DNA from 3 places in the Burkholderia sp. JKS000303 genome. Region 3 is predicted to be linked to each of the others. Evidence: predicted binding sites of a transcription regulator. Region 3 holds the regulator's gene; each other region holds the start of a gene.
What was found. Region 3 encodes FliA, which starts transcription of late flagellar genes. Its sites were predicted from a motif close to CTAAAGTTTNNNNNNNNNNNGCCGNTA; they were not measured.

Region 1: the regulator FliA is predicted to act here: its motif matches at 2,534-2,560, upstream of flgK (flagellar hook-associated protein FlgK).
Region 2: the regulator FliA is predicted to act here: its motif matches at 2,094-2,120, upstream of flgM (flagellar biosynthesis anti-sigma factor FlgM).

What each region holds. Positions count from the first base shown of each region.
Region 1 is NZ_PDBZ01000001.1:1,765,229-1,769,130, reverse strand. Features, by position in the region: gene flgL (flagellar hook-associated protein FlgL) at 1-477, opposite strand, end outside; gene flgK (flagellar hook-associated protein FlgK) at 495-2,477, opposite strand; gene BX604_RS08565 (flagellar brake protein) at 2,671-3,426, opposite strand; gene flgJ (flagellar assembly peptidoglycan hydrolase FlgJ) at 3,656-3,902, opposite strand, start outside.
Region 2 is NZ_PDBZ01000001.1:1,754,659-1,758,560, reverse strand. Features, by position in the region: gene flgC (flagellar basal body rod protein FlgC) at 1-97, opposite strand, end outside; gene flgB (flagellar basal body rod protein FlgB) at 136-624, opposite strand; gene flgA (flagellar basal body P-ring formation chaperone FlgA) at 829-2,031, shown strand; gene flgM (flagellar biosynthesis anti-sigma factor FlgM) at 2,150-2,482, shown strand; gene BX604_RS08500 (flagella synthesis protein FlgN) at 2,568-3,008, shown strand; gene BX604_RS08495 (M24 family metallopeptidase) at 3,071-3,902, opposite strand, start outside.
Region 3 is NZ_PDBZ01000001.1:1,383,509-1,387,410, forward strand. Features, by position in the region: gene ahcY (adenosylhomocysteinase) at 1-735, opposite strand, end outside; S-adenosyl-L-homocysteine riboswitch at 768-890, opposite strand; gene BX604_RS06665 (RNA polymerase sigma factor FliA) at 968-1,702, opposite strand; gene BX604_RS06670 (MinD/ParA family ATP-binding protein) at 1,718-2,536, opposite strand; gene flhF (flagellar biosynthesis protein FlhF) at 2,529-3,902, opposite strand, start outside.

The DNA.
Region 1 (3,902 bases), 380 kb from region 3:
GTCGCCGCTGTACACCGCGCCGCCGCCCGCCGCGTTCGAGAACGGCGCCGAAGTCGACTGCGTGCCCGCGAACAGATAGTTGCCCGCGCCGTCCGCGGTATTCGCGAGCGTCATCAGCTGGTCGCGATAGCCCTGCAACTGCGTCCCGAGCGCCGCCCGGTCGCTGTCGGACAGCGAGCCGTCGCCGGCCTGCATGACGACCGTATGGATGCTGTTCAGCAGGTTGTTCACGCTCGTCAGCGTCTGGTCTTCCTTCTGGAGCGACGACAGCGCGACGTTCTGGTTCGTGGCGTACTGCGACAGCGTCGCCGAGCTCATCGACAGCTGCACCGCCTGCGCGGCGCCGAGCGGGTTGTCGGCGGCCGTGGACAGGCTCACGCCGCTCGAAATCTGCTGGTACAGCTGCGCGAGCTGCGCCTGCTGGTCGCTCATCTGCGCGACGTTGAGCTGGTAAAACTGGGAAGTGGAAATCCGCATCGCTTCGATCCCCGGAATCAGTTGAACAGGCCGAGCACGGTCTGGAACAGCGTCGCGGCCGTCTGGATGACCTTCGCGTTAGCCTGGTAGAGCTGCTGGTACTGCATCAGGTTCGCCGCTTCCTCGTTCTGGTTCACGCCCGACACCGACTGCTGCGCGGTCGTGATTTGGCCGACGAGCGACGTCTGCGCGGCGCTCGACGACTTCAGCTGGCTCGCCGAGTTGCCGATGCCGTTCACGTAGCCGGCGTACGCGCCGGTCAGCGTGGTCGAGCCGTTGCCGAACGATTTCGCGCTGACGAGCTGCGACAGCGCGAGCGCGTTGGAGCCGTCGTTCGTGCCGCCCGCGTACGGGCCGATCTTGAACGCATCGCCGTCCGCCGGCGTGCCCGCCAGCGACACGGTCACGCCGTTCATCGCGCCCTGCGCCGTGCCCGACATCGTCAGCGTCGCCCCCACGGACGGGTCGTACGGCACCTGCGTCGTCCCGTCGGTAATCTTCACCGTCTGCGGCGGCGTGCTCCCGATCGTCACCGTGGTGCCGGCCGGGAAACCCGACAGCGACTTGCTCGCCGCGTCGTAGGTCAGCGTGGTCGACGGCACCTGGTAGCCGGCGCTCACCCCGCCCTGCGTGATGGTGGCGGTACCCGAGTTCGTCGTGGCGGCCGATGCCACCACCGGCGACGCGGCCGCGATCGCCGAGCCGCTCGACGTCGCGAGGGCGAAGCCGTCCAGCGCGCCACGCGTCGGCAGCACGGTGAACTGGTCGCCGGCATTCATCTGCGTGTTGGCCCCGAACGAGAAGTCCAGGCCGCCGATCGACGCCGGCATCGACGTCGACTGGCCGACCACCGTGCCGCTCGCGCGATCGGTCAGCGTGTAGTTCGTGCCGTCGTACGACAGCGTGTAGTCGCTCGTGGTCGGCTGCGACGCGTTGGTGAACGACACGCTCAGCGACGCATTGCCCGTATTGCCCTGGTTCGCGTAGACGGCCGGATCCGGGATCGTGAACAGCTTGCCGCCCGGCATGCCCGACAGGTCGACGCCGAGTGCGTTCTGCCCGTTGACCTGCGCGGCGAAGCTGGCCGCGATCGCGCCGAGCTGCGCCTGCGCCGGGTCGAGCGTCTGGTTGCGGAACGCGAGCAGGCCGCCGAGCGTGCCGCCCGACAGCGACGAATCGGACAGCGTCTGGTTCGGGCCCTGCGGATTCGCGCCGGCGATGCCCTGCGACACGACCGTCAGCTCGCTCGGATCGGACGACGACGCCACGGTCGCGAGCTGGTAGCTCTTGTCGGCGACGACGAGCGGCTGGCCGCCCGCGAGGAACACGCTGTAGCCGCTGTCGTTGCGCACCACCTGCACGCCGGCGAGGCCCGACAGGTTCGACAGCGCGAGGTCGCGCTGGTCCATCAGCTGGTTCGGCGGCTGCCCCTGGCTGTTCGCGGCCGAGATCTGCTGGTTCAGCTGCGCGATCTGCGCGGTGTACGTGTTGATTTGCGACACCGTGCTGGTGAGCTGCGTATTCACGCTCTGGCGCAGCGCGTCGTACTGCTGGCCGGCCGCCGTGATCTGGTCGGCCAGCGTCTGCGCGTTGCTCATCGCGGTCTGCCGCACCGACGGATCGGACGCATTGTTCGCGACGCCCTGCAGCCCGGTGAAGTAGTTGGTGATCGCGGTCGAGATCCCGGCCGTCGGGCTGCCGACGTAGTTGTTCAGCTGTGCGACGAGCGAATACCAGGTCGACAACGCGCCGCTTTGCGACTGCGCGCTGTTCAGCTGGTCGTTCAGGTACTGGCTGTACTGCCGCTGCACGGTGACGGTGTTCACGCCCTGCGGCATGTAGCCGCTCGACGTGTACTGGCCGCTCGCCTCGGCGTAGACGGGACGCTCGACCGAATAGCCCGGCGTCGCGGCGTTGCTGATGTTCTGGCCGGTCGTCGTGAGGCCCCAGAGTGCGGCATTCAGGCCGCTGACACCGAGGTTCAAGAGAGAGTTGGACATGCGCGATCCTGATGAGCCGGCCGAGCTGCGGCCGCCGGGTTGCGTAACTCCCGGTATAACGGCTGCCGAGCGGAAAAATTGAGGAAAAAATGCACGCGCGACGCGCGGGCGCGCGTCGCGTTCGGGGAGACTGGCGGGCCCTGGCGGCGCCCAGTGTGAAAGCGGCCCGCGCGGCGGGCCGGCAGCGCGGGCGTCAGGCCCGCGCGAGCGAGCGGCGCTTCATTTCGAGCTGCGTGATCAGGCGCTGCAGCGTGTTCTCCGCGCTGCCCGGCAACGACATGAAGCGAAAGCCGAGCTGGTAGCGCCGCGAGCCGTTCGGCATCTGGGTCGAACGCTGCGACACGAGGCACAGGTCGAGCGACAGCTTGCCGTGGCCGGTCAGCTCGAGCTCGACGTCCGGCAGCAGCGTGCCGACCTCGAGCGCCTCCACGCGCTCGTCGGCCGTGCGCAGGCCGATGCCGCCGAGCGACAGGTTGTGCACCTCGAACACGAAGCCCTCGCCGTCCGGCAGCTTGCCGCGGCACAGGAACGGATCGATCACCGGTGCATCGACACGAAAATACTCGCGACGCTGGATGCACACGAGCACATCGGGGAAATCGGCGACGAACGCGGGCAGCCCCTCGTAGCGCGTCTCGCGCGGCGTGCTCGTGGCGAATTCGACACGCACGCCGTCCGGCGCGGCCGAGAACGTGCAGTGTGACGCGGCAAGAATGCCGGCGTTCTGCTCGGACAGCGCGCCCCAGTCGAACGTGAACGTGCGCGCCCCGACGTCGACCTCCAGCAGGCGCGTGACAAGCTGGCCGCCCGGATACTGGACGGTCAGGAAATCGCCTCGGTTCACGAGGTTGCGCAGCTGCACGCCGATCTCCAGCGGATTGCGGCGGGCGTAATCGGGCCCGGAATGGCCCGCATCCTGACTCGGAGCGGACGACGTTTCGATATTCATGGCTAGCCGGTTTTCTAGTCTTGGGCGCCCGGGGCAACCGGTGCGCAATAAAACCGGGCCAGAACATGGGCCCGGTTACTGGTCTCACACACTTAGCGGCAGTGCTCACCGAAAGTTTAGATCGAATTGCCGCTTTTTTTTGCGCAAACGTTGAAACCGCGCGCGGCGGGGAGCCGGGCGCGGTCCAAAGGACGGCGAGTGGGCGGCAGGCCGGTTCCGGCACGCCCGCTCAGCCGATCTGCTGCATGATCGAGATCAGCTTCTTCGCATAATTCGGGTCGGTCGCATAACCGGCCTTCTGCATCCCGTGCGCAAAGCCCTCGACGCTGCGGCTCGCGCTCAGCACGCCCGCGTAGCGCGGATTGTTCTTCAGCAGGTTCGCGTAGTCGGTCATCGCATGCTCGTACGAATCGTACGCGCGGAACTTCGCGACCACACGGCGCGGCGTGCCGTTCACGTATTCGGTCGTCAGCGCC
Region 2 (3,902 bases), 370 kb from region 3:
CGGCGTTCGCGAGGTTCGACGCGGTGACGTTCAGGCGCTGCGATTGCGCGGACAGCGCCGAACCGGCGACGCCGAAGATGTTCATCAACGAGGGCATGGAGGCTCCTTGTGCTCGGGTTCGGAAGCGGCGCGCGCTTACGAGTTCGTCGAGATCGCGGCGATCATCGCCTTGATCTGCTGGGTCATCACGGTCATCCCGGTTTCGTAGTGCAGCGCGTTGTCCGCGAACTGCACGCGCTCGACGTCGAGATCGACCGTGTTGCCGTCGAGCGACGGCTGCAGCGGCATCCGGTACTGCGCGCGACCGTAGTCGTCGGCCGGGCCGCCGGTCGGAATCAGCTTCGCGGCGCCGGCCATGTGGCCGGGCGCCGTGGACACCATCGTCATCCCGCTCGTCACGCCGGCCGGCTGCGCCATCGGCAGCTGCGCGGCGTTGCTCGGCGCGACGCCGCCGTCGGCCTGCTTCAGCGAGCGCGCGAGGGTCGACGCGAAATTGACGTCGCGGGCCTGGTAGCCGGGCGTGTCGGCGTTCGCGATGTTCGACGACAGCAGTTCCTGCCGGTAGGCGCGCACGTCGAGCGCCTGCCGGCCGAACGCGAATTCGGCATCGAGTTTGTCCAGCATGTGTGCGTCTCTCCGTATGAAGCGCTGCACGCCCGTCGGGCCGGATGGCGACCCAAGGGGCTTTTTTCCATGACAGCGATGGTAGGCGGCGCGCGCAACCGGCAATCGGGCGAATAACGCGGCAAAGGCCCCCTCTATTCATCGTTTGCGCGGCGGCCCCGCTCCCTAGAATGCGAATCGGATCAACGGATCGAGGACACGGCGATGACAGGCAGCGCACTTCGCGGGAACGACCGGCGCGGCATACGCGTGCCGCTAGCGTTCGCATTCGCCGCGGCGCTGTGGCTCGCCGTGCCGGCCGCGCGCGCGGACGACGGGATGATCGTGATTCCCGGACGCGGCGAGACGGCCGAAACCGCCCTCGCGCATGCGAACGCGGCGAGCGGCGGGCAGTTCGGCGGAAATACGGTGAATGCCGCCGGAGCGGGCATCGCGTCCGACCCGGCAGGCAATGCCTACCGGCCGGCGCCCGGCACGGCCGGGGCGGCCGGAGCCGGCTACGCGGTACAACCGGGCGTCGCGACGGTCGCGACGAATCCGCCGCCGGCCTCAACCTACGCGGCGGCCCGCGCGAACGCCGGTTATGCCAACACGCCGCCGCGCGCCGTCGATCCCGCTGGCGTCGCGACGGTCGTGGCCGGCACGGCCGAGCCCGCGTCGAACGCGGCGCGGCTCGCGCGACAGCCGGCGATCGACGCACGCGCCGCCACGGCGCCGCGCGCGCCGGCGATTTCCGCCAACGCAGCGGCGCCCGCCGCCGCGCCTCATCCCGCCCCGCTGCCGGGCCAGCAAGACCCCGAAGCGATCCGGCGCACGGCGCTCGCATTCCTGCAGCAGCAGATCGCCGGCCTGCCGGGCAAGACCACCGCAACCGTCGCGACCGCGTTTCCGCGCGGGCTCGTCGCGTGCACGACGCTCGAGCCGTTCCTGCCGACCGGCGCGCGCCTGTGGGGCCGCACGACGGTGGGCGTGCGCTGCGCGGGCGAACGGCCGTGGACCGTCTATCTGCAGGCGAAGGTCACGGTACAGGCCACCTACTACGTCGCCGCGCGGCAGATCACGCCCGGCGAGCCGCTCACCGCGGCCGACCTCGTCGCGCGCGACGGCGACCTGACGGTGCTGCCGCTCGCGGTGATCACCGATCCCGCGCAGGCGGTCGGCGCAACCGCGCTCGCCCGCATCTCGGCCGGGCTGCCGCTGCGCCAGGACATGCTGAAGAGCGCGGCATCCGTGTCGGCCGGCCAGACCGTGCGGGTGGTGGCAGCCGGGCCCGGCTTCACGATCTCGGCCGAGGGCAGCGTGCTCGCGAATGCGGCGCCGGGCCAGTCGGTGCGGGTCAGGATGGCCGCGGGCCAGATCGTCACGGCAATCGTCAAGGACGCCGGCACCGTGGAGATTCCGTTGTAGGGACGGATGACCCCGCAAGATTGCAAAGAATTGTTTATTCGAAGAATTTCGGGCTCGCGATGCTAAAGTTCGGGCCGGCCCGGCCGTTATCTGGGTCAAACCGTACAGGAAACCCATCGTGAAGATCGATTCCACTCCGAACCCGAGCCCACTTGCGCCGACCGGCAACGGCGCGACCCGCGCGCAATCCGGCGCGGCTTCGTCGACGTCCGCGCAGGCGGCCGACGCAGGATCGACCGGCGGCGACACGACCGTGAACCTGTCGGGTCTGTCCGGCCAGCTGCGCTCGGCGTCGGCATCGGGCGACGCCGACATCGACACGGCACTCGTCCAGTCGATCAAGGACGCGCTGAACAACGGCACGCTGACGGTCGACGTGAACAAGATTGCCGACGGTGTATTGAATACCGCCCGCGACCTGCTGCAACAGCAGCGTCCGCAGGGCAACTGAGCCGGATTGGGGCCTGTCACGCCCCGGCCGGTCCCCCGGTTTGCCGGTGCGCCCACGCGCGCGCCGGCGCGACGAGCATGACGCGATGAGAGAAGAGCTGCTGGCCACGGTCAACGACGAACACGCGACGGTCGAGGCGTTCGCGTCGCTGCTCGCCTACGAGGAAAAGGCGCTGACGACCCCCGAGCCGCTGGACATGCTGCCCGGCATTGTCGAGAAGAAAACCGCGCTGCTCGACCGGCTCGCGCTGCTCGAACGCACGCGCGACACGCAGTTGTCCGCGCTCGGCTTTCCGGCCGGCAAGAAAGGGATGGATCAGGCCGCCGAGCGTGATGCACGCCTCGCCGGCCGCTGGCAGTTGCTGCTGCAGGCCGCCGAACGCGCGCGCCAGGCCAACGCGAACAACGGGATGCTGATCCGGATCCGGATGGACTACAACGAGCGCGCGCTCGCGGTGCTGCGCTCGGCGCCCGCGCCGAGCGGCGTCTACGGGCCCGACGGGCGCGTGTCGGCGCTGATGCGCTGATGCGCAAACGCACCGCGCGGCGCGCCAGTCGCCGCGCGCCGCCTCCCGCCTGACTCACCCCCTCACAGCAGCGGACATGCCGTGACCTGCGTGCCGCGTTCCACGCAAAGCCGTTCGTAGTCGCGCAGATACGCGCGCTCGTCGTCGTCCAGCAGCGCCAGATCGATCAGGTCCCAGTCGTAGCCGACCGTCACGATGTTCTCGAACGCGACGGTATCCGACGCGTCGTCCGCGTGCACGATCACGATGTTCTCGATCCGCACGCCGCCCTTGCCCGGCACGTAGATGCCCGGCTCGACCGAAATCACCGCATTCGGCACCAGCCCGTACTTCGCGCCCGGCGCGAACCGCACACCGCCTTCGTGCACGTGGATCCCGACACCGTGCCCGGTACCGTGGCCGAAATCGTAGCCGTGGTCGCGGCACACCTGCCGCACGGTCGCATCGACGTCGCCGCCCGTCGCCGCTTTCGGGAAGCGCGTGACGAGCCCCTTGATGCAGGCCTTCAGCGCGACGGTGTAGATCTCGCGCTGCCACGGCTGCGCCACCGTCTCCGCCCGCGTGCGGCGCAGCACGACGCGCGTGCAGTCCGTCGCGAAGCCGGCGTCGTAGTACGCACCGCTGTCGAGCAGCACCAGTTCGCCTTCGGTCAGCTCGACCTCGGCGCTCGCCGCCGTGTAGTGGGCGAACGCGCTGTTCGCACCGTTCGCGGCGATCGACGGGAACGTCAGCGCGAGCGCCGAGCGTGCGCCGTAGGCATCGTTGATCGTACGCGCGAGATCGTATTCGGTCGGGTTTCGCCCCGGCTCGCCGGCCTTCGCCCAGCGCATCGTCTCGGCGATCGCCGCCGAACTGCGAGCGAACGCATCGCGGAAGCGCTCGAGCACGGCCGGC
Region 3 (3,902 bases):
GATGCCGTCGACCAGCGATTCACGGCAGCCGTACAGGTTGTCGAACTTCGACTTGGTGACCGAGTCGTTCACGTTGAACGCCGGGAACGGCAGGCGGCCGTCCTTTTCCATCTGGTACAGGCGGTGCACGCCGGTCGTGGTTTCTTCGGTCACGCCCTTGATGTGCGCGAGACGCTTCGAGTACCAGGTCGCGTCGAGGTCGAGGTGCTTCTCGATCGACTTGTACAGCGCGACTTCTTCCTCGTTGGTCGGCTTCGCGATCACCGAACGGTCCTTCTCGGCCTTCGAGCCGAGGATCAGCAGCAGCGTTGCGTCGCCGCCGTCGTCCAGGATCATGTTCGCGAATTCGCCGTTCGGCCATTCGAAGATGCGGTGCGAGAACTCCCAGTATTCGTCGAGCGATTCGCCCTTGAACGCGAACACCGGCGTGCCGGATTCGACGATCGCGGCAGCAGCGTGGTCCTGCGTCGAGAAGATGTTGCACGACGCCCAGCGAACGTCCGCGCCGAGCGCCTTCAGCGTCTCGATCAGCACGCCGGTCTGGATCGTCATGTGCAGCGAACCCGCGATGCGCGCGCCCTTCAGCGGCTGCTGCGCCTTGTATTCGTCGCGGATCTGCACGAGGCCCGGCATTTCGGTCTCGGCAATGTTCAATTCCTTGCGGCCCCAGCCGGCCAGCGCCATGTCGGCGACGACGTAATCCTTGGAAGCCTGGGAATCAATAATGGCGTTCATCACGCCCTCCTTTCTAAAAAGTTTCTAGATTGGTGACGTGAGCGCCGTTCAGGAAGCGGGGCCGGCGCGAAACCACTGTCTCGCCGCACGGCTGCTTGGTGAAGCTCTCCGAGCCTGGCGGACGCAGAAGGTCCGTCGCAACGCTCCTCGGAAAACGGGAGGGATTGTAGCAAATCGGCGCAAGAATTGCGCGGCACGCGCGGCGTCGGCGCGCGTGAGCACAATGAAAGGGTCAGGTTTCCGCGCCGACCCACGCCTGTTCGCGCAACCGCGCGCGCAGCCGCGCGACGGCCTGGCTGTGCAGCTGGCACACGCGCGACTCGCTGACTTCGAGCACCGCGCCGATCTCGCGCAGGTTCAGGCCCCGCTCGTAGTACAGCGACATCAGCAGCTTCTCGCGCTCGGGCAGCCGCTCGATCGCTTCGACGAGCGCCTCGCGCAGGTGGTCGTCGAGCAGCGCCGACAGCGGATCGGCGTGATCGACGCGGTAGCGGTCGAGGAACGGCTCGTCGTCGGCCGCGCGGTCGAAATCCTCGTAGTAGATGAGCTGGCTGCCGTGCAGGTCCTGCAACATCCCCTGGTATTCGTCGAGCGGCATCTTCAGGTGCTGCGCGATCTCGGCCTCGCTCGCCGAGCGGCCGAGGTGCTGCTCGACCTGGTGCACCGCGTGCTCGACCTCGCGCGACGTCTTGCGCAGGCTGCGCGGCAGCCAGTCGTTGCTGCGCAGCTCGTCGAGCATCGCGCCGCGAATGCGCTGGGTCGCGTAGGTTTCGAACTGCGCGCCCTGGTCTTCCTTGTAGCGGCCGGCCGCATCCATCAGGCCGATCATGCCGGCCTGGATCAGGTCGTCAAGGTCGACGCTCGCCGGCATCTTCGCGACGAGCTGCAACCCCAGGCGCCGCACGAGCGGCGCGTATTGCGCGAGCACGTCGGCCTGGGTCATCTTTCCTTGAGCGTTGTACATCATGGCTCTCTCCTTCGCTCACGCGGCGTGGGCCGCACCCGCCTCATACGACGGCTTGCCGCCCGCGTGGACGGCGCGGCCCGCCCCCGAACGCGGGCGCATCGGCCAGTACAGCAAGTCGGCGGCAATCTGCCGGTAGTCGCGCGCGGCAGCCGACGACGGGAACGCGTCGACCGCGGTATGCCTCAGTGCGCGCGCCCGCTCGACGAGCGGGTCGGCGCTCACGCAGCCGGCATCCGCGATCGACACCGTCAAGTAGCGGCTCGCGACGCCTGCCAGGTTGTCGAAGGCGGTCTTCGCGTCCGTGTGATTGCCGACGTGGTTGGTCAGCACGCGGAACTGCGCGAGCGCGTGCGTGAAATGCAGGCGCTTCATGCACGCGTAGGCCTCGGTGATCGCCTGCGCGGCGACCCGCGTGACGATCAGCACGTCGTGCGCTTCGCGCGCGAGCGCCGAGAGCGCCCCGTCGGCGCCGAGCCGCGCATCGACCAGCACGATGTCGGCCTGGCCGTCGATGAAGTCGCTCAGCTGCGCGTCGCTGTAGCCATCGCGCGCGAGCTGCCCGGCCGCGCACAGGCTGAAGCCGGCGGCCACCCGCGTGCGTTCGCCGTCGCGCAGCGAGGCGCCCGCCAGCGTCGCGGCGGCCGAATGCACGTCCGTGCGCTCGTCGACGACGAGCACGTCCTTGCCGAGCGCGACCAGCGCCGCCGCGAGGTTCAGGACGGTGGCCGTGCAGCCGACGCCCGCCGGCCCGCCCGTCACCGCGACGATGCGCGACGCGCGCCCGGCCAGCAGGCGGCGCAGCCCCTCGGCCTGGTCGATGATCCGTTTATCCAAATCGCACCTCGTGCAGCTCGGCGGTGGAACGTGCGGTCAGTGCGGAAAGCAGCGTCGGCATGTCCTCGTCTTGCGGCACGAAGGGCGAGCCGTCGCGCGGCACACAGAACGCGCTTTTCAGCAGGAATCGGGTCGTCGCGACATACAGGTTCTCCGGCACCTTCTGGCCGGTCGACACGTAGTGGACGGGCAGCTTGTAGCGGATCACCGTGTCGAGCACGCCGCCCAGGTGCGTCGCTTCGTCGAGCTTGGTCAGGATGCAGCCGGCGAGATCCGGGGATGCCGCCTGCGGATGCTCGCCCGCGCTGCGGTACGCCTGGACGACTTCGTTGAGCGTGTCGCCGTGGCTCGTCGCGTTGAGCAGCAGCAGGCGCTGCACCGGTGCGTTCGCGCCGTGCAGCATCGCGATCTGGTCGGACAGCGCGCGATCGCGCTGGCTCATGCCGATCGTGTCGATCAGCACGATGTGCTTGTTGCGCAGCTCGGACAGCGCGAGCGCGAGATCGCCCGCATCCTTCACCGCGTGCACCGGCACGCCGAGGATCTTGCCGAAGATGCGCAGTTGCTCGTGGCCGCCGATCCGGTAGCTGTCGGTGGTCAGCAACGCGACCTTGCTCGCGCCGAAGCGCATCACGCAGCGCGCGGCGAGCTTCGCGGTGGTGGTCGTCTTGCCGACGCCGGTCGGCCCCATCAGCGCGAACACGCCGCCGCGCTCCATCAGCGCGTCCTCGCTGTCGAGCACCGGCAGGTTCGCCGCGAGCACCGACTGCGCCCATTCGACGGCCTGCTCGAAGGTCTGCGTGGCGTCGCCGGACGGCAGGTGGTCGACCAGCATCCGCACGAGCTGCGCGGAGAAGCCGGCCGCGAACAGATGCCTGGTCAGCGCGCCGTGCACCGGGCTGCGGCGCTGGCGGTCGTGCCACATCAGGCTGTCGAACTGCTCCTGCATCATCCCGCGCATCGCGCCGAGCTCATGCATCACCGTGTCGTTGACGACGCTCTCGATGCGCGACTTCACCGCATCGGCGACCGCGGCGGCCACATCGGCGGACAGGCGCGTACGCTCGGCCGGTTTCGCGGCGTCCGCGTCGCTCGCGCGGGCGGCGGCGGCGGTGTCGTTCGTACCGGCTGTGGCCGTGGCGGGCAGCCGGCGTTCGGCGTCGCGCACGATGTCGCGCGCCCAGCCGGCCGGCGCCGCATCCTGCGGTGCGGGAGCCGGTGCTTGCGGCGCGGCAGGCGCCGCGTGCGTACGCACCATCAGCGCGTCGCGCTGCTGCGTCAGGCGCTTCGCGTGCTCGACGAGCCACGGTGCGGGTTCGGAAGACGTCGCGGGCGCGACGGCGGCGGACACCGACGGCGACAGCTC